4 regions of the Acidovorax bellezanensis genome follow, and region 2 is predicted to be linked to each of the others. Evidence: riboswitches for the same ligand, from Rfam matches in the RefSeq annotation. Region 2 holds a riboswitch; each other region holds the start of a gene.
What was found. A riboswitch is a leader RNA that binds a small molecule or an ion and turns the genes downstream of it on or off. The one in region 2 is predicted to bind cobalamin.
Positions count from the first base shown of each region.

Region 1: linked by a shared signal. The riboswitch ahead of N0K08_RS13580 (TonB-dependent receptor domain-containing protein) and the one ahead of N0K08_RS14195 (TonB-dependent receptor) in region 2 are both predicted to bind cobalamin.
Region 3: linked by a shared signal. The riboswitch ahead of N0K08_RS19225 (nitrite reductase) and the one ahead of N0K08_RS14195 (TonB-dependent receptor) in region 2 are both predicted to bind cobalamin.
Region 4: linked by a shared signal. The riboswitch ahead of cobO (cob(I)yrinic acid a,c-diamide adenosyltransferase) and the one ahead of N0K08_RS14195 (TonB-dependent receptor) in region 2 are both predicted to bind cobalamin.

Region 1 covers NZ_JAODYH010000006.1:25,986-33,756, reverse strand. Annotated here, with positions in the region: gene N0K08_RS13595 (ABC transporter substrate-binding protein) at 1-792, opposite strand, end outside; gene N0K08_RS13590 (bifunctional adenosylcobinamide kinase/adenosylcobinamide-phosphate guanylyltransferase) at 789-1,373, opposite strand; gene N0K08_RS13585 (cobyrinate a,c-diamide synthase) at 1,377-2,822, opposite strand; gene N0K08_RS13580 (TonB-dependent receptor domain-containing protein) at 2,804-4,648, opposite strand; cobalamin riboswitch at 4,727-4,965, opposite strand; gene N0K08_RS13575 (cell division protein ZapB) at 5,144-5,359, shown strand; gene N0K08_RS13570 (cell division protein ZapA) at 5,356-5,733, shown strand; gene N0K08_RS13565 (sensor domain-containing diguanylate cyclase) at 6,160-7,644, shown strand; gene N0K08_RS13560 (GNAT family N-acetyltransferase) at 7,735-7,771, shown strand, end outside.
Region 2 covers NZ_JAODYH010000007.1:29,032-36,802, forward strand. Annotated here, with positions in the region: gene N0K08_RS14180 (acetolactate synthase catalytic subunit) at 1-819, opposite strand, end outside; gene N0K08_RS14185 (GntR family transcriptional regulator) at 940-1,689, shown strand; tRNA gene N0K08_RS14190 (tRNA-Val) at 1,847-1,921, shown strand; cobalamin riboswitch at 2,041-2,293, shown strand; gene N0K08_RS14195 (TonB-dependent receptor) at 2,510-4,558, shown strand; gene N0K08_RS14200 (ABC transporter substrate-binding protein) at 4,562-5,623, shown strand; gene N0K08_RS14205 (FecCD family ABC transporter permease) at 5,620-6,714, shown strand; gene N0K08_RS14210 (ABC transporter ATP-binding protein) at 6,711-7,502, shown strand; gene N0K08_RS14215 ((2Fe-2S) ferredoxin domain-containing protein) at 7,492-7,771, shown strand, end outside.
Region 3 covers NZ_JAODYH010000012.1:25,129-32,899, forward strand. Annotated here, with positions in the region: gene N0K08_RS19200 (IclR family transcriptional regulator) at 1-670, shown strand, start outside; gene N0K08_RS19205 (porin) at 831-1,871, opposite strand; gene N0K08_RS19210 (Bug family tripartite tricarboxylate transporter substrate binding protein) at 1,904-2,878, opposite strand; gene N0K08_RS19215 (sodium:solute symporter family transporter) at 3,511-5,130, shown strand; gene N0K08_RS19220 (putative transporter small subunit) at 5,166-5,297, shown strand; cobalamin riboswitch at 5,408-5,644, shown strand; gene N0K08_RS19225 (nitrite reductase) at 5,854-7,116, shown strand; gene N0K08_RS19230 (precorrin-8X methylmutase) at 7,100-7,729, shown strand; gene cobI (precorrin-2 C(20)-methyltransferase) at 7,741-7,771, shown strand, end outside.
Region 4 covers NZ_JAODYH010000004.1:140,449-148,219, reverse strand. Annotated here, with positions in the region: gene N0K08_RS08870 (magnesium and cobalt transport protein CorA) at 1-66, opposite strand, end outside; gene N0K08_RS08865 (cupin domain-containing protein) at 599-979, shown strand; gene N0K08_RS08860 (cupin domain-containing protein) at 1,160-1,621, shown strand; gene N0K08_RS08855 (c-type cytochrome) at 2,001-2,543, shown strand; gene N0K08_RS08850 (alpha/beta hydrolase) at 2,801-3,697, opposite strand; cobalamin riboswitch at 3,965-4,180, shown strand; gene cobO (cob(I)yrinic acid a,c-diamide adenosyltransferase) at 4,299-4,925, shown strand; gene N0K08_RS08840 (ABC transporter substrate-binding protein) at 4,925-5,779, shown strand; gene N0K08_RS08835 (FecCD family ABC transporter permease) at 5,776-6,801, shown strand; gene N0K08_RS08830 (ABC transporter ATP-binding protein) at 6,801-7,604, shown strand; gene cobW (cobalamin biosynthesis protein CobW) at 7,640-7,771, shown strand, end outside.

The DNA.
Region 1 (7,771 bases), on a different contig from region 2:
GGCAAAGCGGCAGACCCGGCCGGCCTGCACGGCCCGCAGCGCAGACCAGCCCGGATAGGGCACGCCGCTTTCGCCCAGGCTGCGCTCGCCGCCCATCAGCAGGTCCGGGTCGGCGCGCACCACGTATTCGGGGTTCAGCCGGGGAAACGGCCCCAGGGCCTCAGGCACGATGTTGACCAGGCCCAGCCGGGACAGGGTCTCGCCGATGAAGGACTTTTCGCCCGCGGCCACCGGACCGCGGCTGGCATCGAAGAACACGCGCTGGCCGCGCGCCCGCGCGGGCATGGCCTGCGCGGCCTGCGCCAGCCCCTGCTGGATGCGCGCCCAGATAGGATCCGCACCCTGGGCCGCGGGGATGGCCAGCATGGTGCCCAGTGTGCGCAGCGTGCTGTGCACTTCGTCATGGGTGCGCGGCTCAAGTGCAATCACCTTGAGGCCCAGCGCTTCCAGGCGCTGTATGGCGCGTGACGCCACGGTGACCAGCACCACGTCGGGGCGCAAGGCAACCACGGCTTCGATCTGCGGATCCAGCCCGCCGCCCAGACGCGGCAAGTGCTGCAGCGACGGCGGCCAGACGGTGTAGCGGTCCACGCCCACGATGCGGTCGCAGGCGCCCAGGGCGCAGACCGACTCGGCCAGCGAGGGCAGCAGACTCACGATGCGCTGCGGCGGCCGGTCCAGGCGCACGGTCGCGCCGCGCCCATCGGTGATGACGATGGCGGGAGCCGCAGCCGCCAGCGCGGTCGCGGCCAGCATCAGCGCCGCGGCGCAGGCCCGCAGAACAGACTTCATGCGCCGTCCTTGAGCGTCAGCGGCAGGCCGGCGCACATCAGCGTGACCCGGCTGCAGGCTGCGGCCACCTGCTGGTTGAGCACGCCCAGCGCATCGACAAAGGCCCGCACTTCGCTGCCCAGCGGAATCACGCCCAGGCCGATTTCGTTGCCGACGATCACCACCGGGCCGCGGGCCTGGGCCAGCGCTTGCAGAAAAGCCGTGCGCTGCGCGCCCCAGGCCTGCTCGCTGTACGTGCCTTGCGCCGGCATCATCCAGTTGGTCAGCCACATGGTCAGGCAATCGATGACCAGCAGGCAGCCCGGCTGGCTGCGCTCGCGCAGGGCAGCCGCCAGGTCCAGCGGCACTTCCTCCGTCTGCATGCCAGGCACGCGCTCGGCGCGGTCGCGCTGGTGGCGCGCAATCCGCGCCTGCATTTCCGTATCGAACGCCATGCCCGTGGCCAGCAGCCAGGCGCTGCGCCCTGCCCCGCCTTGCAGCCAGGATTGGGCCAAGGTTTCGGAGCGGCGCGACTTGCCGCTTTTTTGTCCGCCCAGAATCAACTCGCTGCGCTCCAGTCCTGCGCTGCCCTCAATGGCCATTGTTCAGTCTCCTCGGTTTTCGCTATTTTCGCGTGCGCCCAGCAGCGCCGCCACGGCGCGCGGATGCGAGGCGAACCAGGCATGAAAAAAACTCGCGTACAGGCTGCCATGGCGGTACAGCAACTCGCCCTGGTCGGGCGTGGCCGATGCCTGCGGCCGGCTGCTGCGCCCCTGCACCTCTGCGCTGCTGTCCAGCCGCGCGTAATGAAAGCTGTGGCCGCGCAGCAGCCCCCAGGGCGTGGGCAGCTGCTGCATGCCCAGTCCGGCCAGACGCTTTTGCATTTGCGCCTTGCCCGGCAGCAATCCCCACAGAGGGGCCCACTGGCCGTCCTTGTCGGTCACGCCTTCGCACAGCGCAAGCATACCGCCGCACTCGGCCCAGATGGCCTTGCCGGCCTGCCAGTGGGCCAGGATGTCGGCCTGCAAAGCCGTTTGCCGCGCCAGTTGCTGCGCGTGCAGCTCGGGGTAGCCGCCGGGCAGCCACAGCGCGTCGCAGGTCGGCAGGCGCTCGCCCGCCAGCGGCGAGAAAAACCGCAGCTGCGCCCCCATGGCGCGCAGGCAGTCAAGATTCGCCGGGTAAACAAAACTGAAGGCCGCATCCTGGGCGACGGCGATCACGCGGCCCGCCAGCCACGGGCCCATGGCTTCGGCGGCGTCGGGCGCGGAATCCGGCGCTCCGGCCGGCGGCGGCGCGAAGTCCACCGCCCATTGCTGCCAGTCCTGCCAGCTGCGCTGGCCCAGCGGCGTCACCGCCAGTGCATCGGCGGCAGCGTCCAGCCGCTGCATGCCGTCCGCCAGCTCCTGCGCCGCCACCAGGCCCAGATGGCGCTGCGGCAGCAACGCGGCCTCCCGCGGCCCGGCCTGGCCCGCCGGCGCCGTATCGAGCTGAATCCGCGCCACCGCACCCAGCCAGTGGCTGTCCGCGCGCACGCCGGCCTGCAGCAACTCGGCATGGCGCGCACTGGCCACGCGGTTGGCCAGCACGCCCGCCCAGCGCAGGCCCGGCTGGTAATGCTGCAGGCCGTAGGCCAGCGCGCCCAGCGTGCCGGCCATGGCCGAAGCGTCGATCACGGCCAGCACCGGAATGTCCAGCAGTTGCGCCAGATCGGCCGCGCTGGGGCTGCCGTCGAACAAGCCCATCACGCCTTCGATCAGGATCAGATCGGAAGTCTGCGCGGCCGCATGCAGGCGCGCACGCGCATCGGCTTCGCCCGTCATCCACAGGTCCAGCGAATGCACGGCCGAGCCGCTGGCCAACTGGTGCCAGTGCGGGTCGAGAAAGTCCGGCCCGCATTTGAAGACCTGCACGCGCCGACCCTGGCGCGTGTGCAGGCGCGCCAGGGCCGCCGTCAGCGTGGTCTTGCCCTGGCCCGAAGCCGGCGCCGTGATCAACAGCGCGGGGCAGCGCGCGGGTGCGGCGCTCGATAGCGTCAAGGTACTGGTGTCCATTGCAGGCTCACGAAGAAACGCCGCCCTGCGGTGGCGTAGGTGTAGGCGGTTTCATAGCGCTTGTCCAAGGCATTGTCCAGGCGCGCCAGCAGCTTCCAGTCGCGATCGAGCTGCTTGCTGGCCGTGAAGTTCCACAGTGCATAGCCGCCGAGCACGCGGGTGTTGGCCGCGGTGTCGAAGCGGCTAGCGCTCCACAGCACGTCCGTACCCCATTGCCAGCCAGCCATCTGGCGGCTCACGCCCAGATTGCCGAACTGCTTGGCGCGCCGCGCCAGGTACCGGCCCGTGGAGCGGTCCTTGGACGCGTTGATGTCCAGCGAACCATGCAGGCGCAGGCCCCAGGCCTGGGTGGCCGCAGCCAGCGTCAGGCCCTGGTACTGCGCCTGGGCCACGCTGACATAGCAGCCCTGGGAGCTCGCGCAGCCGGTCGCGCCGGCCTGGAACGAGACCTGGTCGCTGATGCGATTGCGGTAGGCCGTGGCCGAGAACTCGTTGCGGTCCGCGCGGTAGCGCAGGCCCGCTTCCAGGTTGCGTGCGTTTTCCGGCGTCAGAGCGGCCGTGCCGTAATTGCTGAAGCGCTGGTACAGCGTGGGCGCGCGAAACGCCGTGGCCGCGGAGGCCGTGGCGCGCCACTGGGGCGTGAGGTCGTAGCCATAGGCCAGGCTGCCGGTGTTCTTGTGGCCGAACTCGCTGTCGCGGTCATGGCGCACCTGGGCCTGCAGATGCTGCTTGCCCGCATGCCACTGGTAGCCCAGGGCCAGCGCGTTCTGCGCACGCTCGCGGTCCACTGGCACGTTCTGTAGCGCATCCTCGCGCCGCTCCAGCGTGGCCGAGAAGGTCTGCGTGCCCACATGCCAGCTGTTCTGCCAGGACAGGCCGCGCAGCTGCGTGGTGCTCAGATACGGCGAAGGCGTGGTCTCGTAGCGGTCTTCCGAAGCGTTCAACGCCAGCACGCTGCTCCAGCGCTCGCTCCACTGGGCGTTCCACTCCAGGCCGGCCGCGTGCATGCGGTGCTTGGCCCGGTCGTCGACACCCTTCTTGGTGCTGGCGTCGTAACCCGCGTCGATATCGTTGGCCAGCAGCGAAGCGCGCAGCTGGTGGCTGTCATTGATCTGCCAGCCCAGGCGGGCCGCGGCCGCCAGGCTTTTGTAGCCGTCGCGGTCGGTGTTCACGCTCGGACGCACATCGAAGCCGTCGCTGCGCTCGCTGGCGATGTCCAGCGCGTAATCCCAATTCTTGTGCACGCCGCTGACGCTGGCCTGGGCGCGCCGTGTGCCCTGCGATCCCACACCCACCGACGCCGATGGCGCGAAGGCCTGCTGGCCGCGGCGCGTGAAGATCTGTACCACGCCGCCGATGGCGTCGGAGCCGTAAATCGCCGCCGCCGGGCCGCGCAGCACTTCGATGCGGTCGATCATGGCCAGGGGAATGCTTTCCCAGGTCGGGCCGCCGCTGCCGCTTTGCGAGGAAAAACGGATGCCGTCGATATAGACCGCCGTATAGGCCGTGTCCGCGCCGCGCAGCATCAGGCTGGTGGTGTTGCCGATGCCGCCGTTGCGAACCATTTGTATGCCCGGCAGGCGGGCCAGCACATCGGCCAGACCGCTGGCGCCGCTGGCCTCAATCTCGGCCCTGTCGATCACCGACATATCGGCCAGCAGTTCCTGGGCCGTCTGCGGTGCACGCGCGGCAGTGACCACGGTTTCAGACAATGACTGGGCCTGTGCGGACAGCCCCCAGAAGGCAGCGGACAAGGCCAGGGCCAGGACGTGGGGGCGCGCAGCGCAAGGCGCGAGCAGGGCTGCACCAAAAGAATGTGAAGACATGAAAATCAACGTGAGAGCGCCCGGCGTCGACCTCCCCGTCGACCATGGGCCAAAGCAATCCACGTCGACCAGCGACAGCAGACCACCACGTTGTTGGCCGGTATCCGGGCTGGGCGGAGCACACTCTTGCAAGCCTTCCCAGCACAGCGCCAGTGGCAAGTAAAGAAGAGCCGAGCATCCAAGGATGCTCATCCGCTGACCGTTGCGGGGGCAGCGCAGGCCCGGAGCCGCCGCGTGAACGACATTTCCTCCCTGCTTCCCGTTGAACTATGCGCTTGAGAACCAAACGCATGAGCACCAACGCCGGCGATTGTAGCCGCAGACCGGCCGCACACACGCCCAGGGAAAATGCCGCCGGCAAGGCCAAGCCCCGCCTACTTTTGTAGGACGAGAGAGCATTTCCAGTCCTGGCGGGAAATTTCAGGGCTTCCAGGGCCTGGGCACTACCCTTTTTTACGCACACAAGGGGCTGCAAGTTCTACAATTGGAAGGCCTATGTCTGCCCTGTCACCCCTCGACCTTATTTCCGACCGCGTGGAGCGACTTTTGTTGCGCCACGAGGAGCTTCAGCGCACCAACGCCCTGCTGGCCGAGCAGGTCGCCGCGCTGACCCAGGAGCGCGACTCGCTGCGCTCACGCCTGAGTGCCGCGAGGGCCCGGGTGGATGCGCTGATCGAGCGCCTGCCTAGCAATGAAGGGGCTGGCATATGAAACAGCTGGATGTGCAAATCCTGCACCAGAGCTATCTGCTGACCTGCCCCGAAGGCCACGAAGAGCGCTTGCTGGAAGCCGTGGCCCGCGTCAACGACACCATGGCCCGCATCCGCGATGCCGGCAAGGTGCGCTCGCGCGAACGGGTGGCGGTGCTGGCCGCGCTGAACATGGCTTTTGACATCGTCACCGCCGAGCGCCAGACACCGGCCCCTGAGGCAGAAATGCAAACCGACGCCGACGTCGAAACCAATGCCGACGCCGACGCCGCCTGGGCCCAGGCCATGATCCAGCAGCAGGCCGATGCCCAGCGCATCGCCGCCCTGCTCGAGCGCCTGGACCAGGCCCTGGTCGCCGACGCACAGCTTTTGTAAAAAACTGCGGCAACACCGGCAACCACCGTCCGGCCGCACTACAATGGAACCGTCTGCAAATCTGCCGGGCTTTATATTTCCTTGAACCAATGCTCATAGAGCCCGGGCTTGGTACATTGCCTGATGAGCGTGATCGTCTCGCGTTAGACGAACCCAACGTCAGGCTGCCCTTGCCCCCCTGAACCCCGGTTCAGGATGCCGGTCCGGTGTTTTGCAGACACCTTATTTGAGTTGAAAAGCCCGCGCCTCGCGGGCTTTTTTACGTCTGCGCATTGCCGCGCCGAATGCCTGGGATGGATCTTCGCGCGCCACCCGCCCAGCCTCGCCCCCTATGGCCCTACTCAGCGCGGGAGGACCTCGGCATAATCGCCGCTGGAGGTGTTGATCTTGACCATTTCTCTCGCAACAGGCTTGAACTCTGACGATATGTTCGACCTGGCTCCTGCATCGCTGTGGATGGAGGATTACAGCGGACTCAAACAATTGTTCGACCAGTGGCGTGCCGAAGGTGTCACGGATCTGCTCGCGTTCCTGCGCGAGGATCCGCAACGGCTGCAGCGCTGCAGCCAGTCCTACAAGGTGCTGCGCGTCAACCAGTACACCCTGGACCTGTTCAAGGCCGCCGATCAGCAGACGCTGCAAAGCCGGCTGCACGAGGTTTTCCGTGGCGACATGCTCACCAGCATCGTGCCCGAGTTGCAGGCACTGTGGGAAGGCCGGCTGAACTTCGAGACCCGCTCGGTGAACTACGACCTCGACGGCCGCCGCATGGATGTCCATATCCGCGCCCGCGTGCTGCCGGGCTACGAGGACAGCTGGGCCCGGGTACTGGTCTCGCTCGAGGACGTCACGGCCGAAGTGCAAGGCACGCAGCAGCTGCGGCACAGCGAGCAATACGCGCGCGACCTGTTCGAATACTCCCCGGTATCGCTGTGGGTGGAAGACTTCAGCGAGGTCAAGCGGCTGCTGGATGAAGTGCGCGCACGCGGCATACGCGACTTCCGTACCTTCCTCAAAGTACACCCCGAATTCGTCACGCGCTGCATGCAGGAAATCCGCGTGATCGACGTCAACCAGCAGACGCTGGAAATGTTTGGCGCCCGCAGCAAGCCCGAGCTGCTGCAGAACCTGTCCCGGGTCTTTCGCGGGGAAATGTACGAATCCTTCGCCGAACAGCTGCAGGACCTGTGGGAAGGCAAGCTGGTGCAGCAGCGCGAAGTGATGAACTACGCGCTCACGGGCGATGTGCTGTACATCCACCTCGAGCTGTCCATCATGGGCAGCCACGCGCAGAACTGGGAGCTGGTGCTGCTGTCCCTGGTGGACATCACCGCCCGCAAGAAAGCCGAGGCGTATCTGGAGTACCTGGGCAAGCACGATGTGCTGACCCAGTTGCGCAACCGCGCCTACTACACGGAAGAACTCAACCGCCTGTCGCGCAAGGGCCCCTGGCCGCTGTCGGTGCTCGCCATCGACATGAACGGCCTCAAGGCCGTCAACGACGAGCACGGCCATGCTGCCGGCGATGCCATGCTGCGCCGCCTGGGCGAAGTGCTGGCCAAGGCCGTGGATGCGCCGGCCTGCGCGGCCCGCATCGGTGGCGACGAGTTCATGGCGCTGCTGCCCGGCACCGACGAGCGCGGCGCCCAGGCCTTGCAGGAGCGCATTCTGTCCCTGCTGGAGCTGAACAACCAGTTCTATCCCGGCCAGACCATCCATGTGTCCATGGGCCATGCCTGCGGCCAGGCAGGCGCATCCCTGGAGGCCGTGGTGCACCGCGCGGACCAGGCGATGTATGCGGACAAGGCCCGGTTCTACACCGAGCAGCAGCAGGACAGGCGGGCGGATGCGGGGGTGAGGGCTGACATCCGGGGAGCCCACAAAAATCCAGACCCAACCCGCTACGGTTGACGATGCAAGTGACGCTTGCAACCTCATTCGGCAGCCCATTCTCGAGTGTTGCGGCGATAACCACGGCGCAAACGCCCAGGTCCTCCAGGAATGGTTGCGCAAAAAAACGAGGGATTAGTGATGCGCA
Region 2 (7,771 bases):
GCCGTTGGGGCCCATGCAATTGGCCATCACGCCCAGGGACAGGGGCGCGCTTTCGTCCACCGCGCCCTTGCCCATATTGGTGGTGCCGACGGGAATGCTCACGGTATTGGCAAACTCGACCAGTGCGTCGTGCGCGCCAGAGCCGTGCACGCCGCCGCCCGCGATGATCACGGGATTTTTGGCCTGGATCAGGGCATCCACGGCCTGGCGCAGCAGCGCGTGGTCGGGCGTGGAACGGTCCAGGGGAAAGCGGCCCAGGTTGGAGGTGCGTGGCACGGAAGAGGAAACGCCGGCTTCGGTGAGCAGGTCGGCGGGCAGCATCAGCGCAACCGGGCCCGGGCGGCCGCTGCAGGCGGCGATGATGGCCTGCTCCACATAGTCTTCCACGCGCGAAGCCTGGTCGACGCGGCGCACCCATTTGGTGACGGGCTTGAACAGGCCGATATGGTCCAGGTCCTGGAAAGCGTTCTTGTCGGTCTGGTCGCGGGCAACGTCCTGCACCAGGGCGATCACGGGAATGGAGACTTTGAGGGCTTCGGCCAGCGGCGCGACCAGCAAGGTCGCGGCCGGGCCGTTCTGCGCGGTGATGACGGCGGGCGTGTTGCTCATGCGGGCATAGGCATCGGCCATGTAGCCGCCGGCATTTTCCGTTCTATAGGCAATTTGCCGCATCCCCATTTCCTCGGCCGCCAGCACGAACATGCTGGGCAGGCTTTGGCCGAAGAATTGGGTGATGCCGTGTCTTTGCAGCGTTCTGGCGACAATGTGCCCTACAGTGTCGTGCGCGTTGAGGCCGGGGTTGGAGAGAGGTTTCAGCATGGAGACAGGTTTCGTGCAACAGGATGGGAATGCATTTTTTTATAAAATAATGCAGCAACCAACATAGTTGAACAGTGGCAAAAACTGGAATCAATAGGGGTAACCCTTGGGGATATGGCCGTGGCCGAGCAAAACCATACGGATGTCGTGCGTGAGCGCATTCTTGAAAAACTGATACATGCCGAGTACATGCCCGGCCATGCTTTCAAGCTCAGAGAGATGACCGAGGACGGGGAATTCAAAGGCCTGAGCCAGACGCCCATCCGCGAAGCGCTGCTTCAACTGGTGGCCAAGGACATCCTCGTGGGGCAGCGCGGATTCACGGTGCGTGTGCCCATGCCTACCGTCGCGGGACTGGCGGAAGTGCGTTCCATCCGGATACAGCTGGAAATCATGGCGGCAACGGCGGGCATGCAGGACTGGACCCAGCAGGGCACGCACAGGCTGGAGCAGATCCACGGTGAACTGCTCCAGGCCAAGGCCGTGGGAGATGTGGCGACGATTCTGCGCAAGAACGTGCAATTCCATTTCGCGCTCTACGGCCAGGACAGGATGCCGTATCTGATGTCGCTGCTGCGCTCGCTGTGGGCCATCACGGGGCCCAGCATCCGCTTCCTCTACGAGGAAGGCCGTCCCATGGATGTGTCGGGACACCACGCCCATGAGGATGTCATCCTGGCCATGCGCACCCAGGACCGCCATCTGCTGGAAAAAGCCATAGCGCAAGATGGCTCGGAGCACGGCGAGAAAATCCTGCAGGTGCTCAGAGACAAAGTCAGTCCCGAAGCGCTGACGGTGCAGTCGTTCCAGAAGATGGAGCTGCTCAGAACCCGGGCCAAGCGCGGGCGCAAGATCCAGCACGAGCAGTAAGCCCCGGGCCTGATGCGTCGGGCGTTCCAGGGAAATGCATTCCGGGCCCACGCAGTCGGGGGCATGGGGCAAAAAAATGCGGTTTTTTGCCTGGCAGCCCTTTGCCGCGCTGTTAGAATTTGGGCATTGACCAGTCAATGGCTGGCACAACAGTTCAGGGTGATTAGCTCAGTGGTAGAGCACTGCCTTCACACGGCAGGGGTCACATGTTCGAACCATGTATTACCCACCAGACAAAAACCTCTTGGATCCGCGATCCAAGAGGTTTTTTTCGTTGGGGCCGGCGTTTGCCGCCGGGCCCCAAACCGCCCCTATTTTGCTGCGTCACTGCTAGAATTCGCGCTGCCAATGATTTGGCAAACTGCTTCAGGTGTTCGCATGCAGATGCGAGTGAAACGGGAACAAGGTACAGGCCGCAAGGCCTCAAGCCTTGGCTGCCCCCGCAACGGTAGACAGGAAACCATCCGACGGAGCCCCGCAGGGGGCCCAGCCACTGAACGATAGCGATTCTTATCCACGATAAGGGTTGAACGTTTGGGAAGGCCGGATCTGGCGCATCGCGCCGCCTGTGAGCCCGGAGACCGGCCTGAGGATAGTCGTGGTGCGCTTTGCGCATCGTTCTCAAAACTGTCTGCGGGGTGTGGACGGCGGCCTATTTGCGCTTTGCCGTTCCCCGTGGGCGGCAAGGTGCCATGTGTGCGGCCTTCACATCAGGTGGTATGAGCCTTTTGTTCCAATGCCTTACACATGCTTGCGCTCTGCTGAGCGCGTTCGTCTTTTTTCTTCCCCCCGTTTTTTCCTGACTATCGGCTGCGCCGCGGTGCAGCTGGCCTTTCCCCTGGCCGCCATGGCGCAGGCGGCGCTGCCCGATGTGCTGGTCAAGGATTCGCGCGACGACCCGGCTTTGCAGCTGGATCGGCCTTCGCGTTCGGGCTCCTATGTGGCCGTGCCCATTCAGGATCTGCCGGCCAGCCTGGACAGTGTGTCGGCGGAGCAGGTCAGCGAACGCGCGGACCATGCGGTGGGGGATGCGGTCAGCCGCACGGTAGGCCTGACGGCGACCGGCTCGCCCGGCAACGGCGGCCTGTCGTTCGCCAGCCGCGGCTTTGATGGCGTCGATTCCGTGGGCGTGGCCGAAGATGGCCTGGTCCTGGGCGTGGCCGCGGGCACGACCACCTACCCGAGCAACAGCTGGGGCTACGAGCGCTTTGAAGTGCTGCGCGGCCCGGGCTCGCTGATGTATGGCAGCGGCACCATGGGCGCGACGGTCAACGCCATCCGCAAGCAGCCCAGCCGCGAGCGCGCGACCGAAGTCCTGCTGGGCGCAGGCGCGCATGGCACGGTCCGCGCCGGCATCGGTGCCAGCGGCGCACTGGGCCAGGAATGGAGCTACCGCGTCGACGCCTATGGCGAGCGCAGCGACGGCGAGCGGGATCTGGGCCGCAGCGACAGCCAGAAGCTGATGAGTGGCCTGCGCTGGCAGCCGCGTGGCGATCTGCAAGTGGACTTGACGGCCGACTTCAGCGACCAGAAGCCCGAGCGTTACTTCGGCACGCCCGTGGTGGATGGCCGCCTGGCCACCGAGCTGCGCGACAAGAATTTCAACTTCCTGGACAGCGATATCCACTACAAGGACCAGCGCTACAAGGCCAAGCTGCAGTGGCAGCCGCGGGACGGCATGACGCTGCGCAATGAGCTCTACCATTTCAAGGCCGACCGCCACTGGAAGAATATCGAAGGCTACAGCTACGACAGGGCCGCTGGCACGGTGGATCGTTACGACTATCTGCAGATCGGCCACGATCTGGCGCAGACCGGCAACCGCCTGGGCTGGGTCATGGCGCCTGCCGACCACCAGATCGCCATGGGCTGGGACCTGTCCGAAGCCAAGCTCACGGTGGCCAGCAACTCGCCCTACGGTGGCGAATCGCAGGTGTCGGCCTGGAATACACGCAACGGCTATTGGGACAGCCCGGATGCCTACCGGGCCCGCGTGGCTTCCAGGATCCGGCAGAACGCCCTCTATCTGGAAGATGTCTGGCAACTGCACCCGCAATGGCAGTTGATGGCCGGCGTGCGCCGCGACATGTATGACTTCGATCGCCAGGATTTGGTGAACGGCGCGGCATTCGACAAGTTCCTGGGAGGCACTTCCTGGCGCCTGGGCCTGACGCACCGCATCAGCGCGCGCAGCAGTGTCTATGCCCAGCTGAGCGCCGGCCATGACCCGGTGACCAGCCTGCTGTCGCTGAACAAGTCCTCGTCGGGCTTCAGCCTGACCCAGGGCCGCCAGGTGGAAGTCGGCTTCAAGCAGCAACTGCCCGAGGGGCGCGGCGAATGGACGCTGGCGGTGTTCGACATCACCAAGAAGGACATCATCACCCGCGATCCCAACCGTCCGTCCGAGTCCATCCAGGGTGGGCAGCAGTCTTCCACCGGGGTGGAGTTCACTTCGGTGCTGCATGCCACGAAGTCCTTGCGCGTTGAAGGCAACCTGGCCTATGTGGATGCCCGCTTCGATACGCTGCGCGAAGGCAGCGCCGGCATGGACCGCTCGGGCAACCGGCCCGCCAACGTGCCGCGCTACTCGGCCAACGTCTGGGCCCACTACAAGACGGGCGACTGGCGTGCGTCCCTGGGGCTGCGCCATGTGGGCAATCGCTACAACGACAACGCCAATACCTCGGCCTTGCCGGCGTATACGGTGGCGGATGCGGTGCTGGGCTGGCAGCTCAACCCCAGGACCACGCTGAATCTGGTGGCGCGCAATCTGACCAACAAGACTTACGCGGCCTCGGCCTATGGCAGCACCCAGTGGCTGCTGGGCAACCGCCGCAGCGTCGAGTTGGCCGCCCACGTGCGCTTCTAAGCCATGCGCACGCGCCCACCGGCCTGGCAGGCCGTCGCACTTACTGGACTGATGCTGGCGCTGCTCGCGGGCTGCGAGCAGCAGGCCTTGCCCGCTGGGCGGGAGGCAAAGCCTTTGCTGCACGCATCGCCCGTGGTGGTGGAAGTTTGCGGCCAGTCGCAGAGCTATGCCGCGGTGCCGCAGCGCGCCATCACCCACGATGTGAACATCACCGAGATGTTTCTGTTTCTGGGGCTGGGCGACAAGCTGGTGGGCTACTCCGGCATTTCGTCGAAGAAGGAGATCGCGCCGGACTTCGAAGCGGCGCTGGACCGGCTGCCCAATCTGTCGTCGCAGGAGATGAACCTGGAAGCCATGGTGGCAGCGCGTGCGGACTTTGTCTTCGCGGGCTGGAGCTATGGCTTCGTGTCCGGCGGCGTCACGCCGGAACTGCTGGCCGGCCATGGCATCGCGTCCTATGTGCTGTCGGAGTCCTGCATCCGCGTGCGGCCGCGCCCGCGCGTGGCCTTGGAAGACGTGGAGCAGGACCTGCAGAACATGGCCCGCATTTTTGGCGTGCAGCAGCAGGTGCAGGGCCGCATTGCGCAGTTGCGCCAGGCACGAGAGCGTCTGGCGCGCCAGATGCAGGGCAATACCGAGACGCCCCGTGTCTTTGTCTTCGACAGCGGCGAGAAAATCCCCATGACCGCCGGGCGCTTGGGCATGCCCCAGGCGATCTTGACGGCGGCGGGGGCGCGCAACATTTTCGATGACATTCCCAGCAACTGGCCGCTGGGCAATTGGGAGGACATGCTGGCGCGCGACCCCGAATGGATCGTCATCGTGGACTACGGCCTGCCCAGTGCCCAGGGCAAGATCGATTTTCTGCTCAGCAAGCCCGAGCTGGCGCAAGTCAGCGCCATCCGCAACCGGCGCTTTTTCGTCATGCGCTATGCCGAGGCCACGCCCGGGCCCCGCAGCGTGCAGGCGGCCCAGCGCCTGGCCGCGGCCCTGCACCCCCAGCGCCAGATCACCCAGGACGATGTCTTGATGCAGGCCGCGACTTCCGCCGGAGAGCGGCCTTGAAGCCGTTGCAGGCGCCCGTGGCGGCACTGATGGGAATGGTCCTGTTGTGGCTGGCCCTGGGCCTGGCCATGCTGGCGGCGATCACCTGGGGCTCGGCGTCGGTGCATATCGGCACGGTCTGGTCCATCGTGCTGGACCGCGCGGCCCATGCCCTGTCCGCGCAGGCGTGGCTGGACGGGCGTTCCTGGAGCAGTCAGCAGTTTCAGATCGTTTGGATGATCCGCATGCCCCGGGCGCTGCTGGCCGCCCTGGTCGGCGCGGGGCTGGCGGTGGTGGGCGTGATCATGCAAGCCATGGTGCGCAACCCCCTGGCCGATCCCTACATGCTGGGCGTGTCGTCGGGGGCGTCGGTGGGCGCGGTCTCGGTGCTGGCCTACGGCAGTTTTGCCGCGGCCGGCGTGTTCGCCATCACCGTGGGCTCGTTTGTCGGCGCGCTGGTGGCGACCGTGCTGGTCTATCTGCTGGCCCACCACCGCGGACATATCCAGTCGGCGCGGCTGATCCTGAGCGGCGTGGCCGTGGGCTATACCTTGATGGGCATCACCAGCCTGATCACGCTGACGGCCGGCCAGCGGGAGTTGGCCGGAGCGCTGCTGACCTGGACCCTGGGCAGTCTGGCGGGCACGCAATGGCGGGTGCTGGCACTGCCGGCGACGGTGCTGGTGCTGGGCATGCTGTGGCTGGGGCTGCAGGCCCGCAACCTCAACGCCCTGCTGGCGGGCGAGGAAACGGCGGCCACCCTGGGTGTGAACACGCAGCGCCTGCGACGCCAGTTGTTCGTCGCCGTCTCGCTGCTGACCGGCACCATGGTCGCGGCCAGCGGTGCGATCGGCTTCATCGGCCTGGTGATTCCCCATATCGCCCGCATGCTGGTGGGCAGCGACCACAGGCGCGTGCTGCCCATCAGTGCGCTGCTGGGAGCCATATTCCTGGTGATCGTGGACTTGCTGGCGCGCACCTGGTTCGCGCCCATGGAAATTCCCGTCGGTGTGATCACTTCGCTGATCGGCGGGCCGTTCTTCATCTGGATGCTGTGGCGCAATGCGGCGGCTTCGCAAGGCGCGGACCGCGCGATCGGAGGGGCGCCATGATGCTTACGGCCAGCGATGTGAGTTGGCATCTGGGCGGTCGCGGCGAGGGGCGGCGGATTGTCCGCGGCGCATCGCTGGGCGTGCAGGCCGGCGAGTGCGTGGGCCTGGTGGGGCCCAACGGCTGCGGAAAATCCACGCTGCTGCGCATGCTCTACCGCAGCCTGGCACCCGTGCCAGGGGGGCAGGTGCGGTTCAACGGCCGCGACATCTGGCGCATGAGCGCCCGGGAGTTCGCGCAGCAGACCGCCGTGCTGGCCCAGGATGCATCCCAGGGTTTCGATAGCAGCGTCTGGGACACGGTGATGCTGGGACGGCTGCCCCACCAGTCTGCCTGGGCCAAAGACAGCGCCAAGGACAAGGCGCTGGTGCGGGAAAGACTGGAGCAGGTGGGCGCCAGGCATCTGGCCGGCCAGCGCTTTGCCAGCCTGTCGGGCGGCGAAAAGCAGCGCGTGCTGCTGGCGCGGGCGCTGGCCCAGCAGCCCCAGCTGCTGTTCCTGGACGAGCCGACCAACCACCTGGACATTCGCTACCAGCTGGAATTGATGCACTTGCTCAAGGCCTTGGCCTGCACCGTGGTCGTGGTGCTGCACGACCTCAATATCGCCGCCCAGTTCTGCGATCGCATTTATTTGATGCAAGAGGGCGCGCTGCTGGCCTGCGGCGCGCCCGAACAGGTGCTGACGCCCCAACGCATCCACCAGGTGTTTGGCGTGCGGGCCGAAGTCGATGTCCACGCGGCCACCGGCCGGCCGCGCATTGCGTATTGGATGGAACAACATGCAGCTTGACGCTGGAATCGGCATTGTGCTTTTGGGTCGCGGCGGCCTTGGTTCGGCGGCGAAGACCGAGCTGGCGGCCTTGGTGCAGGCGCTGCAGCAGTCGCTGCCTGCCAACGCCCCGGCCGTGGTCGCGGCCTTTGTCGACAGGACGGCGCCCGCGCTGCCCGAAGCGCTGGATGCGCTGGTGATGGCGGCCGCCGAGCCCTTGCAGACCATCGTCATCGTGCCGGTGTTCGTGCCCGATGAGCCCGCCTTGCGCCGCTGGCTGCACAAGGCGG
Region 3 (7,771 bases), on a different contig from region 2:
TGCCAGCGGCATCCGGCTGAGTGAGTTGGTGGAGTTGTCGGACATTGACAAATCCACGGCGCACCGGCTGCTGCAATGCATGCTGGAGGAGGGGTTCGTGGAGAAGATCGGCACGTCCAAGGCCTATCGCCTGGGCATGGAGACTTTGCAGTGGGGCTTCTCCTCCGCCGGAATGGAAGCCTTGTCGGAGCGCTTTCGCCCCACCTTGTTGCGGCTGGCGCGCATCACCGACGATGCCGTGTTCCTGATGGTCAGAAGCGGCGATTACGTGGTCTGTTTGAGCCGGGTGGAAGGCGGGCACCCGACCAAGGCCTATGTGGTCGAGGTGGGAGTTCGACGGCTGCTGGGAGCCAGTGCCTGCGGTATCTCCATGCTGGCGCAAATGGACGATGCCGAAGTCCACAGCGTGTTGTCCAGGCACGAAGCGGAGTATTCCCGCAACCACCAATCCATCACCACCATCAAGAAAGCCGTGCTGCAAGCCCGCGCCGTGGGCTACTCGGAAGTTTCGGACGTACTGATCGATTCGAACGGCGTGGGTTGTGCGTTTCCCATGACGCAAAGCTGGTGGGCCGGACTCAGCGTGGCCGTGTCCCAGCACCGCTCCAGCCCCGAGCGTCTGCGGCACATTGCCGATCTGCTGCTCAACGAAGTGGCGCAGGTCAGCTGAGCGGAATGAATAATGGCCCCCACGCTTGCTCGCTTCGCGTAGCTGCGCTGCCCCCCAAGGGGGCTTTTTTCATCTTGGGGCGGCCCGGCGATGAAAAAAACCCTCTTCAGCCTTTGCCCCACCAGGCGCCGAAGAGGGTTGGAAGCAACGCCGAAAGACGTCAGAAGCGGTGGCGGATACCCACGGCCGCGCCCGTCTGGCTGTTGGCGTTGCCGCCCAAGGTGTTGAGCGCCGCGAAGTTCACACCGGCGTTCTTGGCATGGGCCAGGGCGGCGTACAGATCCGTGCGCTTGGAGAGCGCGTAGATCGCCTGCAGCGTCAGCTGCTTGGGATCCGCCGGGTTGCCCGGAGCTGTCTTGATGTTTTGCTGGTAGTAGGCCGCGTTCAAGGTCAAGACGCCTGTGGGCTGGTAATTCACGCCCAGCCACCAGAAGTCATCGCGCTGCGTCACTGCACCGACGGCACTCTTGTTTTGCCCCCAGCGATAGCCCGTGGACAGGCGCAGCTGGGACGTGAGCTGGTAGGCCGCGCCCAGCGCCGTCTTGCGAGCGAGCGGATGCGCGCCATTGACGTCCAGGCCGTTTTGCTGGTCATAGGCCAGGGCGACGTTCAGCTGCTTGCTGCCGTAGCTGACATTCCCGCCCCAGGCGGCATTGGAGGATTTGGATGAAGTCTGCTCGCCAAAAGCGTAATGCAGCTGCGCGCCCCAGCCGTTCATGTTGAAGCGGTATTTGACCGAGTTGTCGTTGCGCAGACCGCCCAGCAGAGGGCTGAACGGCTCATAGGCGCCGGAATAGGCCAAGGGCACGACATACAGCAGGCCGTCGAAGAGCGAGGTGTACTGGCGGCCCAGGGTGACTCGGTGGTTCGCATTCTCCAGCCCGACGAAAGCGCCGCGGTTGAAGAAACGGGTGGTATCGGCATTGGTGCCGGTGTCCGAGTTGAAGCCGTGTTCCAGCGTGAAGACGGCCTTGAGGCCGCCGCCCAGATCCTCGGCTCCGCGAAATCCCAGGCGAGGCCCTTGTAGGCCGGAGTTCCCCATGCGCAGCAGGGAGCTGGAGCCGCCGCCGTTCTTGGGCGTGTGGGTGAGGTATTCGATATTGGTGTCGATGATGCCGTAGAGCGTCACCTGGGATTGGGCCCAGGCGGCAGGGGCCAGTGCGGCTGCGGCGAATGCCAGTGCTGTCATTTTGGTTTTCATGGCTTGTCTCCTCTTTGTATGGTTTTTCCGACTCAGATCTCGATGCCGCTGCCCTTGATGAGGCGGCCCCAGCGGATGTTTTCTTCATCCACCTGCTTTTGAAATTCCAGCTGCGATTTGCCGCCGCCCACATAGCCCAGATCCTTGAGGCGCGGCTGCACTTCGGGCAAGTTGATGACTTTGACGGTGACGTTGTGGATTTTTTGAACGATGTCGGCAGGGGTGTTCTTGGGGACGAAAAATCCCGCCCAGGTCGGCAGCTCGAAGCCGGGGTAGCCCTGCTCGGCCAAGGACGGAATATCGGGCGTCAATGCCGACCGCTCGGCCCCCGTGACCGCAATCAGTTTCACTTTGCCCGTAGGCAGCAGCGACCCCAGCGTCACCAGATCCAGGATGGTCATGGTGACTTCGCCCGAAGCCAGCGCCATGCTGACCTGGGCCGAGCCTTTGTAGGGCACGTGCAGCATGTCCAGCTGGGCCACTTTGTTGAGGTGGTTGCCAAGAATATGGGAGGAGGATCCATTGCCGATGGAGCCATAGACATGGGTCTTGGGATTGGCTCTGACTTCCTTGACCAGTTCGGCGATATTGGTGGCCTGGGTTTTCTGGGTGCTGACGGCAATCCACAAAGGGCTTTTGACCAGGTCCACTACCGGCACGATATCCTTGAGCGGATCGTAGGGGAGTTTCTTGAAGAGATAAGAAGTTTGCAGCAGCAGGGGAATGGTCAGCAAAATGGTATTTCCATCAGGCCTGGACTTCGCCACAACGTCCGTGCCTATGGTGGTGCTGCCTCCCGGTTTATTCTCGACAATAATGACGCGTTCCAGCAGAGGCGCCATTTTCTCGGCAAAGAGACGGCCCAATACATCGCCGCCGCCGCCTGGTGCAAAAGGCACGACGATGCGCATGGGTGCGCCATTCGCCCAAGCCTTTTGTCCCGTGGCCAATGCGATACCCGTGCCTGCCAATATCTTGGAGAATTGTCGACGGTTGAAGTAATGCATTTCTTGTCTCCATTGAATTGGTTGAGAAATATCCGCTTGAATGTTTTTTGCGATGAGCGGAATTTAGGGGGAGTCGGGGAGCGGGCGGCGAGGAGAAAAAGACTTTTCTCACCTGATGGGAATACTCGGTGTTTGTACTGATTTTTCGCCCCATCGAGGCGGGACGTCGGCGGCCTGCGGCTGCTGACGTCCGTGGATCTCGCGCAGGGCGTCAGGCCCTGGAATGCCCGTCGCTTTGACATGAGCGGCGGGTCGGTGTAACCTTATGGGCTTACTGAGAAACAGGTGCTTTCTGTTCACAGCACACGATTTTGCACCCGCTGCAAAACACGTGAGGCATCACATGCCGTCGCTGACCAGGTCTTTCTAGCCACCGTTTCTTTGACCACCTTGCGTGGTATTTCCCCTGTCCCCAGCCTTGACTGGCTGCCAGCGTTGGACGGGCCTGTTTGCAGGCTCTCCAACCCGGACATTTTTCACAATTGAATTGCTTTCGCCCTACGGCCTGTCCATGCCATGGGCAGGCGAAGCGCAGCCTCCGTGGGCATTGGCCGTCTATGCAAGTTCTTGCATGCATGCCCAGTGCTGCCACGCCTATGGGGCTGCGCCGCGAAAGCTGAACCGGAGCATGCATGCACCAGCTATCGCTGACCACTGTCCTTCTTTTGTTGTTGGGCTTCTACGGAATCTCTTTCTTGCTGACCTTGCGAATAGGGCGGAAAGACGAGAGTGCCGATGGATACATGACTTCCAACGGATCGATAGGCTTCGGCATGTCGGCGGCGAGCATGACCGCCACCTGGGTGTGGGCCGCGTCGATTTATGCGGCAGCCAGCTCGGGCTTTCAGTACGGCCTTTCGGGTGCTCTGCATTACGGCTTCTGGGGCGCGTTGATGATCATGTTCGTCTACCCCTTCGGGCGGCGCTTCAGGGAAGTGGCGCCCCATGCGCACACGCTGGCCGAGATCATGCACGCACGCCACGGGCGCTGCAGCCAGATGATTCTGGCGCTGTCGAACGTGCTGGGCAGCGTGATCAGCCTGATGGTCAACTTCACCGCGGCCGGCGCGCTGGTGTCCATGCTCTCGCCGCTGAGTTTCCTGCAAGGCGTGCTGATCGTGGCCCTGGGCGTGCTGTCGTACACGCTGTGGTCGGGGTTTCGCGCTTCGGTGCTGACGGATTTCGTGCAGCTGGTGGCGATGATCCTGGCCGCGGTGATCATCATTCCCTTCATGTTCTACACGCTGGGCGGGGCGGAGCTGTTCGTCACCGGCTGGCACCGGCTGGATGCCGAGCAGGCCGACTTCTTCTCGAAGAAAGCCATTCTGGAGCAGGGCGCGCCTTACTTTGTGGCGGTGCTGGCCTATGCCATCGGTAACCAGACCATTGCCCAGCGCCTGTTCGCGGTGCGTGAAGACCTGATCAAGCCGACGTTCATCACGGCCACGCTGGGTTACGGCGCGATTGTGATCGGCCTGGGCATCCTGGGTTTTCTGGCCTTGCTCGCCGGCATTGTTCCGTTGGGCGGCGACCTCAACAACCTGGTGCCCCAGATGGCGGCCACCTATCTGCCGCTGGCCCTGATCTGCCTGTTCTTCATCCTGATCATTGGTTCGCTGTCGTCCACGGCCGACTCTGACCTGGCGGCCCTGGCGTCCATCGTGATGACCGATCTGTATGGCAAGAACCTGGCCAGGGGCAAGCCCGATCCACGGCGCATGGTCTGGATCGGTCGCCTGACCATGCTCGTGGCCACGGCGCTGGGCGTGGGCTTTTCCTACCTGCGGCTCGACATCCTGTCCATGCTGGTGTTTGTCGGCGCGCTGTGGGGCGCGATCGTGTTCCCGGTCATCGTCAGCCTCTACTGGGATCGCGTGAACAACAGCGCTTTCACCTGGTCGGTGCTGGCGGCCTTCGCGGTCTTCTTGTCGGTGCGTTTTGCCTGGTTGCCGCTGACGGGTGGCACGGCCTATGCCTTGGAGCTGGTGGCCTGCGTGGGCGCGGGCGTGGTCATAGGCCTGATGGCCTTTGGCCTGCTGGGCAGGCGCGTGGGCATGGTCTGCGGCCTGCTGGCGGCATTGGCCGTGCTGCCCTGGGCCTGGGGCGAGATGCGCGACTACCCCGTGCTGCTGAGTTCGCTGCTGGCCTATGGCGTCAGCGCCATCGTCTGCACGGCGATCAGCCTGCGCAATGCCCAGCGTTTTGACTTCGCGCTGATCGGCCAGCGCGTGACGAATTTTCAGGCTGCCTGAGTTCTTTCCATCGTTTTTTGACAGGAGATATTCCCATGAACACTTCTTTGCTGACTTTGTATGTTCTGGTCTGGCCGGCGCTGGCCGCCATTGTGCTGCTGGTGCTGTCGGGCGGTGTCTGGCATGACATGCGCGCGGCCAAGGCCAGGGGCGAAAGCCTGGTCTGAGCCCTGGCGGCTCTCGCCGGATGCCGACAACGGGTCTGCCCTGCAAGGGGCAGGCCCGTTTTTCCTGGCGTGCGAACGACCGGTTTGGGGCAGCCCGAGATAGCGTAAGATTCGCAGCGATCACAGGTGTTTCTTGGCGTGTTCTACGCCTGAAATGAAACGGGAAGCAGGTGAGTGGATCTCCACAAGCCCTGCACTGCACCCGCAACGGTAATCAGAGTGTCTGTATACAAGCCATTGCCCACGGTAATGGCCGCCACTGCGCAAGCGGGAAGGTGTATCCAGGCGTCAGCCCCCCTGGGTTGAGCTCTGTAAGTCCGGAGACCGGCCTGATGTGAACAAGACGCAGCGGGAGTGCCTGTGACTTGGCGGGCGGCTGTCTGTACAGCCGACTTCTTCAGTTTCCACCCCTCTGCACAATTCATTCATTCGGCCCGGGAATCGGCCAGACTGACGATTGATTTTGCATGTTGCAAGGATCTGGCTATCTGTCCGCCAGGGCAGGGGTATGCCGCGCCCACGGCGGGCTGCGGCATGTCTTGCGTGGGGCCGGGCGATGACGGATGCCATCCAGGTCCAGGGCTGGTGCCCCAGCGCGTGGCAGCCCATGCGCGCCCAAGACGGCTGGATGGTGCGCGTGCGCCCCCATTGCGCCTCCATCAGCGCCGCGCAATGGCGGCTGCTGGCGCAGCTCGCCTTGTCGCAGGCGCATTCCCAGATCGAGTTGACGCGGCTGGGCAATGTGCAGCTGCGCGGCGTCAGCGAGCCGCAGCAGGTGCGCTCGCAGTTGATCGCGGCGCAGCTGGTGCCTGTCGATGCGGATGCCGATCTGGCACCCGCCGTGCATTGCACGCCGCTGTACCGCTCGGGGGATGCGACCCATGCCTTGGCCTTATGGCTGTCGGCGGCAGTGGTCGAGCGCTTGAGTCCCCACGCGCTTGCGCGCCAGGCCGTGGCGGCCCTGCCCGGCAAGTTTGGCCTGCTGGTGGACGACCCGGACCGGCACATGCAAAGCATCGCCGCGGACCTGCATTTGTGGGTGGCCGCGGATCAAGGCTACTGCCTGGCGCTCGGCGACGCGGCGGATTGGTACTGCTTTGCGCACGCGCAAGATGCGGTGGAGGCGGCCGTGCAGGTCGCTCTCTGGTTCGCCAGCGCGCGCGCGACGATCACTCCCGCGCCCACCCGCTTGCGCGGCCTTTTGCCCTATCGCCAGCCGGATCTGCCCGCCTTGCGGGCGGCGCAGCGGCGGGCGGCTGTAGCCGATGGGGGCAGCCCCGCCCAAGCCCTTTCTCCCGGCCAACATGCAGGCCAGGGCTGGGTGATGGCGGCTCCGCTGGGGCGCATCGATGCGGCCGCGATGCACCAGCTGGCCAGCGATCTGCCGGCGCACACCGCTATCCGGGTCACGGCCTGGCGTTCCCTGCTCGTGGACGCGCCCGCCATGGAATCGCACATTGCGCGGCTGGACCCGGCGCACTGGATCACGCAGCCTGACGATGTGCGCTTGCGGGTTTCCGCCTGCACCGGCGCGCCGCGCTGCACCCAGGCCCTGATACCGGCCCAGGCCATGGCCTTGGCACTGGCTGCCCAGGTGGCAGAGAACAAGCACCTGCATGTGAGCGGCTGCGCCAAGTTTTGCGCGCTGGCTGCGGATGCCTCGGGCGTGCTCTACGCCAGCCGGGGCGCTGGCGGCGAAGTGTTGCTGAACGCCAGTGCCGTGGACCAGCGCGCCCGTCCGGGCCCACCTATTTCCTCTCTGGCGCATACCGAAGCGCCGGAAAAAATACAAGAACTACTCCATGACCTACACCTATGAAATGCGCGGTGAAGAGATTTACCGGCAATCGTTTCGCATCATTCGCAGCGAGGCCGATCTGGCCCGCTTCACGGCGCTGGAAGAGCGCGTGGCCTGCCGCATGATCCATGCCGCCGGCATGGTGGAGCTCGCCGCGCACATCCATTTCTCGCCCGATTTTGCCGAGGCGGCAGAGGCGGCGCTGCAACGCGGCGCGCCCATCCTGTGCGACGCACGCATGGTCAGTGAAGGTATTACGCGCAAGCGCCTGTCTGCCGACAATGCCGTCATCTGCACCTTGCAGGATCCGCGCGTGGTGGAACTGGCCGCGCAGATGGGCAATACGCGCAGCGCCGCCGCGCTGGAGCTGTGGCGCGAGCATCTGGGCGGTGCGGTGGTGGCCATTGGCAATGCGCCCACGGCCTTGTTTCACCTGCTCAACATGCTGGAAGACCCGGCTTGTCCGCGGCCCGCGGCCATCATCGGCTGCCCGGTGGGCTTTGTGGGAGCGGCGGAATCCAAGGACGCGCTGCGTGCCTGGGGCCAGATCCCGTTTGCCATCGTGCAAGGGCGTCTGGGGGGATCGGCGATCACGGTGGCGGCAGTGAATGCTTTGGCCACGTCGGTCGAGTGAAGGGGGCCACGATGAACAGCGGAAAAATCGTTTGCGTGGGCC
Region 4 (7,771 bases), on a different contig from region 2:
GATATCGGCGACAGGTATATCGGCTAGTTTGGATCCCCTTTCGTAGGCCACGCAATTGATCAGCATCCAGGTCCTCTTGAAACAGTCGCAAAGGCGCAATGGTGCCATGCCCAGGCCACAGCAAGGTCAGATAGCGAACCGCTTACGTTGTGACTTGTAAGGGGCAGGTCAGAGCCACTGCCGTCCCGGTACGGGGCTGCTGTGCTTTTGCCAGGCCGTTGGGGCTTTCGGCCAATGCGCGAAGGAGGGGCGCTGTGATTTGCTTTGCCGGTGAAGCTTTTCAAAGGATTCATCACTTGGGATGAATGCAAAATTTGTGTGAATTTGTGGCGCTTTGACCTGGGCCGTGCCAGGGACGGTCGGCGGCGCGATGCTGGGTGCGGAGCTTCCCCGGGCTCCGCATGCTCGCATCTCCTTGCTCTGCTGCGCCCTTGGATTGGGCGGCGCAGGCAATGCCGTGCCACCGTAACGGCCCTGTGTATCATTGGTATTGCCATGTGAATGACATAGGGATAGTTTCTCCTTTGTCCTCCGACGCATTAGCGATCACTGAAGAGTTCTGCGGTAGCGGCGGGCAACTCAATTGAAGGAGAAAATCATGGTCACTCCCGTCAGCGTTGAGAAGCTGGAAGTCAAGTCGCATGGCACGCCGGACGAGCTTCGCACACCCAGCAAAACCCGCGTCGAGGTGGTAAAGCTCCAGGGCTACACGATCGGGCGGTTTAACTTCGAACCCGGATGGCGTTGGTCAGAATGCATCAAGCCCGTGGTGAAGACAGAGTATTGCCAACTCTCGCATGTGGGGCATGTCGTTTCAGGAAAGCTCACCGTTCGAATGCAGGACGGTTCTCAGAAAATGCTCAGCGCAGGAGAATCCTACGCAATCCCTCCTGGTCACGATGCCTGGGTCGAAGGTGACGAGCCCTTTGTCGGTCTTGAGGTGCTCAGTGCCGATGTCTACGCAAAGCCTCCCCAGTAGCTCTGGCGTATGTTGCGACCTGTCTATAAGCCGCTAGCTTGCAAGAGGCATCGACCGTCCCCTGCCGGCATTTGTGACAGCGCATGGCGTGTCATCGCAACGCGATCAAGAGAAGCTTGTCGCTGACGGCGCGCGATGTCAGCGACGATGTGTATGTGGGCCGCGCGCAAGGAGAATGTGATGTCCTATCTCTCGTTTGCCCGTTCGGTCAGCCTCGTTGCGCTGGTAGCGTGTCCGATGGCATCCTGGGCCATTCACGGCACCGAAGGTTTCGAGTGGGGTGCACCGCCGCCAGTGCTGGCCAAGGGGGCCAAATTCGCGGTGCTCCTGGGCGATCCCGGCCAACCCGGCCCCTATGTGGTGCGCCTGTCGGTACCGGCCGGCTATCGCGTGCTGCCTCATTGGCATAGTCAGGCGGAGAATGTGACCGTGATCTCGGGCTCGGTCATGATAGGCATGGGCGACAAGTGGGACGCTAAGGCACTGAAGACCCAAAAAGCCGGCAGCTTCGGCTCGATTCCGGCCAAGGTCAAGCACTTCGCCATGTTCAAGGTCCCAACGGTGATCCAGATCCACGGGGAAGGGCCCTTCGACCTGAACTATGTCGATCCGGCAGACGACCCGCAGAAGGCGTACAAGTAGACGTTGGTCGCTGTGCCAGTGGCCTCCAAACTGTGCCGCTGCATAAGCCGTTGCGAGGATCAAGGCATCAGGAATGCATGGCTTTGAATCGTTCGCCTGATCTGGCCCCGGTAGTTCCGGACACCGTCCAGTCGCCACGTTAGCCTTTGTGGACGGAGCATGGATGTCGAAGCGAGGGGGTGGTGTTCATGCCGGGCTCCGGTGTCGAAAGTGGGACACCCGTATTTCGCGGCGCGGCGGCGTGCGCATTGCTGCAATGGGCCATGGCCTGCGTGGCGGGCATGGCTTCAGGCTGGCCGTCCTTTTGGCCCTTTTGGGGGATGACGGGCGTTGGGGACAAGAGTAGAGTGCCGATACCCGATCGACTGGAGCACCACCGATGAAACATCTCCTGTTGCTGAGCCTGTGGACTACCGTGGGAACCCTTGCCGCCCAGGCGGCTGAACCTGCGCCGCGTGATCGCCTCGAACGCGGCCGTTACCTCGTCAATACCAGTGGGTGTGCGGATTGCCACACGCCGATGAAGATGGGGCCTCGTGGCCCCGAGCCCGATGCCATGCGCAGCTTATCCGGTCATCCTGAGGGCCTGGTCATGCCGCCCGTGCCAACCCTGCCCGTCGGGCCTTGGCTGGTCATCTCGTCGGCGACGAACACGGCCTGGGCCGGGCCCTGGGGCGTCAGCTTCACGGCCAATCTGACACCTGACCCCGAGACGGGGCTGGGCCGCTGGAGCGAGCAGAATTTTGTCCAGACCTTGCGCAAAGGCCGACACATGGGCGCTGGCCGCCCGCTTCTGCCGCCCATGCCCGCTGCCTTCGGACAGATGACCGACGCGGACCTCAGCGCCATATTCACTTACCTGAAGACAGTGCCGCCCGTACGCAACCGCGTGCCCGTACCTCTGCCGCCTGGCACCCGCTGACGCCGGATATCCGAACAGGCGTTCGCAGACAACATCAGCGTTCTCGTTTTTGCCCCGTGGTCTCCCGCTCCGATGGCGGTGGAGGCCCAAGACGGTTGGGAGGCGCACCCGGAGCTGGGTCATGCTCTCCCATCGAGCTGAGGGCCGTACAGGATGCCTGTTGCTACCTGTTGCGCACCGGAGAGGTCGTCGGGGCGCGACGGATGATCTGCTTCCAGGCACGCTGGCCGACGGCCGTGACCTGCCGGTCGCAGTACTCACTCGCCGGACCCGTAATGGTCCACGGCGTCACGCAGCAGCCGTCCAGCTTTGGTGACGCCTTGCCTGCCTTGCGCCAGCACCGGATGGTAATTGGGCCAGATGTGGAACATCTTCGGCCAGATTTCCAGCCGCACGCTCACATCGGCCAGACCTGCCGCACGGGCCAGCGCGATCGCATCATCCAGCAAGGCCTCTGTGGAGCCCACGAAAATCGTCAGGGGCGCGATGCCGCTCAGATCCGCGAAAACCGGAGACGCCAGAGGTGTCTCTCGCGGTCGCTCTCCCAGGTACTGCCCTGCCAGGAATTGCATGATCTCGCGGTTGAGGACAGGGTCTCGCTGCGCGTTGCGGCGGTAGCTGTCTGCGGTCGCCGTCATGTCCACCCAGGGCGAGAGAAGCAGAGCGCCAGCGGGTTGCTGCATGCCCAATTCTTTCAGCCGTACGAGCAAGGCCACGGCCAGGCCGGCTCCCGCGCTATCGCCGGCGACAGCGATCTGGCGGGGATGGACGCCGGAATCCAGGAGAAATCGGTATCCGCTGACCGCATCTTCCAGAGCCTGAGGAAACGGGCACTCAGGGGCGCGCCGGTACTCGAGGGCGAGCGTTCTCATCGCCGCCGCGCGACCCAACTCGCTCACGAGGTGCCGGTGGCTCTTCAGTGAGCCCCAGGCATATCCTCCGCCGTGCAGATAGAGGATGACTTCGCTGGTGCTCGCAACGGGCGTGGACGTCCATTCAGCCGGAACCCCGTGCGCCGTCACCGGTTCCACAAGGACATCCGCTGCCGGCGCAAAGCGGTCTCCCTGCGCGTCGTACGCCGCCCGACGTTGCGCATTGGAGAGGAATGTCGGCCGCTCACGGAGCATGGCTTCCAGTCGGTCAAGCTCATTCATCGGAACACCTCTTTCAGTACGACGGGTCTCCACGCACTTTAGAGCACGCACATGATGCTGGGCAAGCCTCAAGCGCGTCCGGTGGCAGGGGCGTGAACTGGATTTCGGCCTCGGTGTCGAAGAAGCGTGCGCTCCACAGAATCGCACAAACCGCGATTCGCAGCTTTGCGGTTCCACGATCAAGACAGCGCTGGAGTTTCCCAACGACTGCATCTGGGTGGTCCGCCCCAAGCCCCCTTTCCCCCTCCAGCCCCCGTCCCCTCCTATAATCGCCCCTACCGTACAGGAGTCCCACGTCGATGCCGACCTGGGGTGAAACGGGAAGTCCGGTGACCTTGGCGCTTTTGCGCTGAACATTCCGGCGCAGCCCCCGCTGCTGTAAGCCTGACAGACACACTCGATGCCACTGGGCCTGATGCCCGGGAAGGTGGTGTGCGCTGAATGAGGGCGAGCCAGAATACCGACCTGTACGAATGCAGTTTTATGCCACGGGGTGTGGGCCGTTTGCTGATCGGCCTGTCCACGCCTGCGCGCAGCGGCAGTCCTCTCGCAATCTCCTTCTCCCCTGGGACACTTTCATCGTGTTGGGCTCGGGGAGAGCATGGACGAATCATTCAAACTCGCGCATGCACAACGCATGCAGCGCAAAAAAGCGACCGTGGCCGCGGCCATGGAGCGCTCGCAAACGCTGCAAGGCATCGTGGTGCTGCTCACCGGCAACGGCAAAGGCAAGACCACGTCGGCCTTCGGCACGCTGTACCGGGCGCTGGGCCATGGGCATCGCGCGGGCGTGGTGCAGTTCATTTCCGGCACGCATTGCACGGGCGAAGTCACGTTCCTGCAGCACATGGGCCTGCTGGGCCAGGGGCGGCAGGCGCAGGTCGACTACCACGCCATGGCGACAGGATTCTCCTGGGACAGCCAGGGCTGGAGTGCGGACAAGGCCGCGGCCGAGCTGGCCTGGAGCCAGGCGCGGCGCATGCTGGCCGATGCCAGCCTGCAACTGGTGCTGCTCGATGAGCTGACCTTCATGCTGCAGTACGGCTATCTCGCCGTGGCCGAGCTGCTGCAGGCCATCAAGGGCCGGCCGGCGTCGCAGACCGTGATCATCACCGGGCGCGCGGCGGCGCCGGAGCTGCTGGCGCTGGCGGACACGGTCAGCGAGATCGCCGACACCCGGCACGCGTTCCGGGCCGGCGTCAAGGCCCAGCCGGGCGTGGACTTCTGATGCCGCGCCTTTACTGGCTGCTGGCGGCAGGCTTGGCGGCGTCCGCGGTGCAGGCGGCCGAGCCTTTGCCGCGGCTGATGTCGACCAATATCTGCGCCGACGTGCTGGCCCTGGGCCTGGCCGATCCGGCGCAAATCGTTTCCCTGTCGCGCCAGAGCCAGGACGCCCAGCGTTTCTCCCTGGCGAGCCAAGCGAAGCAATTCGCGGCCAACGATGCCTCGGCCGAAGACGTGCTGCATCTGAAGCCGCAGATCGTGCTGGCCTCGCGGCGCTGGAGCGCGCGCTACCAGGCCAGCCTGTTCAAGCGCCATGACATACAGATAGTGACGGTGCCGTTCCCCACGGACTGGGACGGCATTTTCAGCAGCACCAAGCGCATGGGCAAGGCCATGGGCCGGGAGCAGGCGGCCAAGGAGTTGCTGGCGAGCATAGACCAGCGCCTCAAGCAGCTGCAGGCCACGCCCCGGCCGTTCAATGCCTTGTACCTGCGGCCCAACGGCGGCAGCGCGGGGGCCAAGACCCATGTCGATGCGGTGCTCACCGCCGCCGGCCTGCACAACCATGCGACGGCCCTGGGCCTGCAGGGCTGGGGGCGTATCGATCTGGAGCGCATTCTGCAGAACCCGCCCGATGTCTTCATCACGCCTTCCATGGTCAACGACCTGGCCTATGCCCGCTCGGCCCTGGGCCGCCATCCGCAAATGAAAAAACTCCTGGAGCGCATTCCCGTGGTGGCCTTGCAGCAAAACGACTGGGGCTGCAGCAACTGGCAGTTGATCGAGGCGGCCGAGTCCATGGCGGCGCAGGTCGACGCCTTGCGCATCAAGCCCATTGGCGCGGAGCTGAAGTCATGACGCGGGTGCAAGTCGCGCCGCGTCCGTGGCTGCTCAATCTGGGCTTGCTGGCCGCATTGCTGGTGCTGGCCTGTATTTCCTTGGGCATTGGTTCGGTGCGGATCGGCGTGGCCGATTGGTGGCACGCCGTGTTCGCCCAGGGTGGCGGCAGCGATCTGGCCTTGCGCCACCAGGCCATCGTCCAGGAAATCCGCCTGCCGCGCGTGCTGCTGGCCGTGCTGGTCGGCATGTCGCTGGGCGTGTCGGGCGCGGCCTTGCAGGGGTTGCTGCGCAATCCGCTGGCCGAGCCCGGCATTCTGGGTGTGAGCTCCAGCGCCGGGCTGGGGGCCGTGGTCTGCATTTACTTCGGTCTGTGGCATTGGAATGCCTGGTTGCTGCCGACGGTGGCCATGGGCAGCGCGGCGGCGGCGACCAGCGTGCTCTACCGCATCGCCAGGAACGGCGCGAGCAATCTGACGCTGATTCTGGCCGGTGTGGCCATGTCGGCGCTGACGGCGGCATTGACGGCGCTGGCCATCAACCTCGCGCCCACGCCCACCGACATGCAGGACATCGTGCTGTGGCTGATGGGCTCGCTGGCCGACCGCAGTTTTGACGAAGTGCGGCTGAGCCTGCCGTTCATCGTGCTGGGCTTGGCGCTGCTGGCGATGAGCGGGCGCCACCTGGACGCGCTGACGCTGGGCGAGGACGAAGCCGCGAGCATGGGCGTGAACCTGGCGCGGCTGCGCGCGCAAATCATTGCCGGCACGGCGCTGTGCGTGGGTGCCAGCGTGGCCGTCACGGGCTCCATCGGCTTCATCGGCCTGGTCGTGCCGCATGTGTTTCGCGGCCTGGTGGGCTACCGGCCGTCGCGCCTGATCCTGCCCAGCGCCCTGGGCGGCGCCGTGCTGCTGCTGGCCGCGGACATCGCCTTGCGCCTGCTCAGCGGCCGCGTCGAATTGATGCTGGGGGTGGTCACGGCGCTGATCGGCGCGCCCTTCTTTTTCTACCTGGTGCTGCGTGAGCGCTGGAGGACACGTTGATGCATGGCCTGTCGATTGAAGCGCTGCAGGTGCAGCTGTCGGGCAAGACCTGCGTCGACCAGCTGTCGTTCGACGTGCGCGCCGGCGAACTGTTTGCCTTGATAGGCCCGAACGGCGCGGGCAAGAGCACGGCGCTCAAGGCCATGGCCCAACTGCTGCCCCATGCGGGCCGGGTGCTGCTCGATGGCGAAGACCTGGGCCGGCTCGCGCCGGTGCAGCGGGCCCGGCGCCTGGCCTATCTGTCCCAGGGGGACCAGGTGGCCTGGCCTTTGCAGGTGCGCGATTTTGTCGCCCTGGGGCGGCTGCCGCACCAGCGCGGCTGGGGGCCGCGGGCCTTGTCGGCGGGCGACGGCCAGGCGGTGGACGCCGCGCTGGAGGCCATGCACCTCACGGACTTGCAACACCGCCACCTGAATGAACTCTCGGGCGGCGAACGCGCCCGCGCGCGCCTGGCCCGGGCGCTGGCCGTGCAGGCGCCGCTGCTGCTGGCCGACGAGCCCGTGGCCGCGCTCGATCCGTTTCACCAGCTGAGCGTGATGGAGTTGCTGCGCGCCCAGTGCAATGCCGGCCAGGCGGTGATCGTGGTGCTGCACGACCTGACGCTGGCCAGCCGTTTTTGCGACCGGGTGCTGTTGCTGCAGCAGGGCCGGGCCGTGGCTTGTGGCGCGCCGCGCCATGTGCTCACGCCCGCCCATCTGCAGCGCGTCTACCAGGTCCAGGCCATGCATGGCGAACACGAAAGCCAGGGCTATGTCGTGCCCTGGCGCTGCCAGCCGCAGGCGGCTTCCTCCGAAGCGCGCTGAGCGCCCCCTTTTTTCATTTTTTCTTGGAGATGCACATGACCAACAGCCAAAAGATTCCCGCCACCATCGTCACGGGCTTTCTGGGCAGCGGCAAGACCACGCTGCTGCGCCACATCCTGGAAAACGCGGGCGGGCGCCGCATCGCCGTGATCGTCAACGAGTTCGGC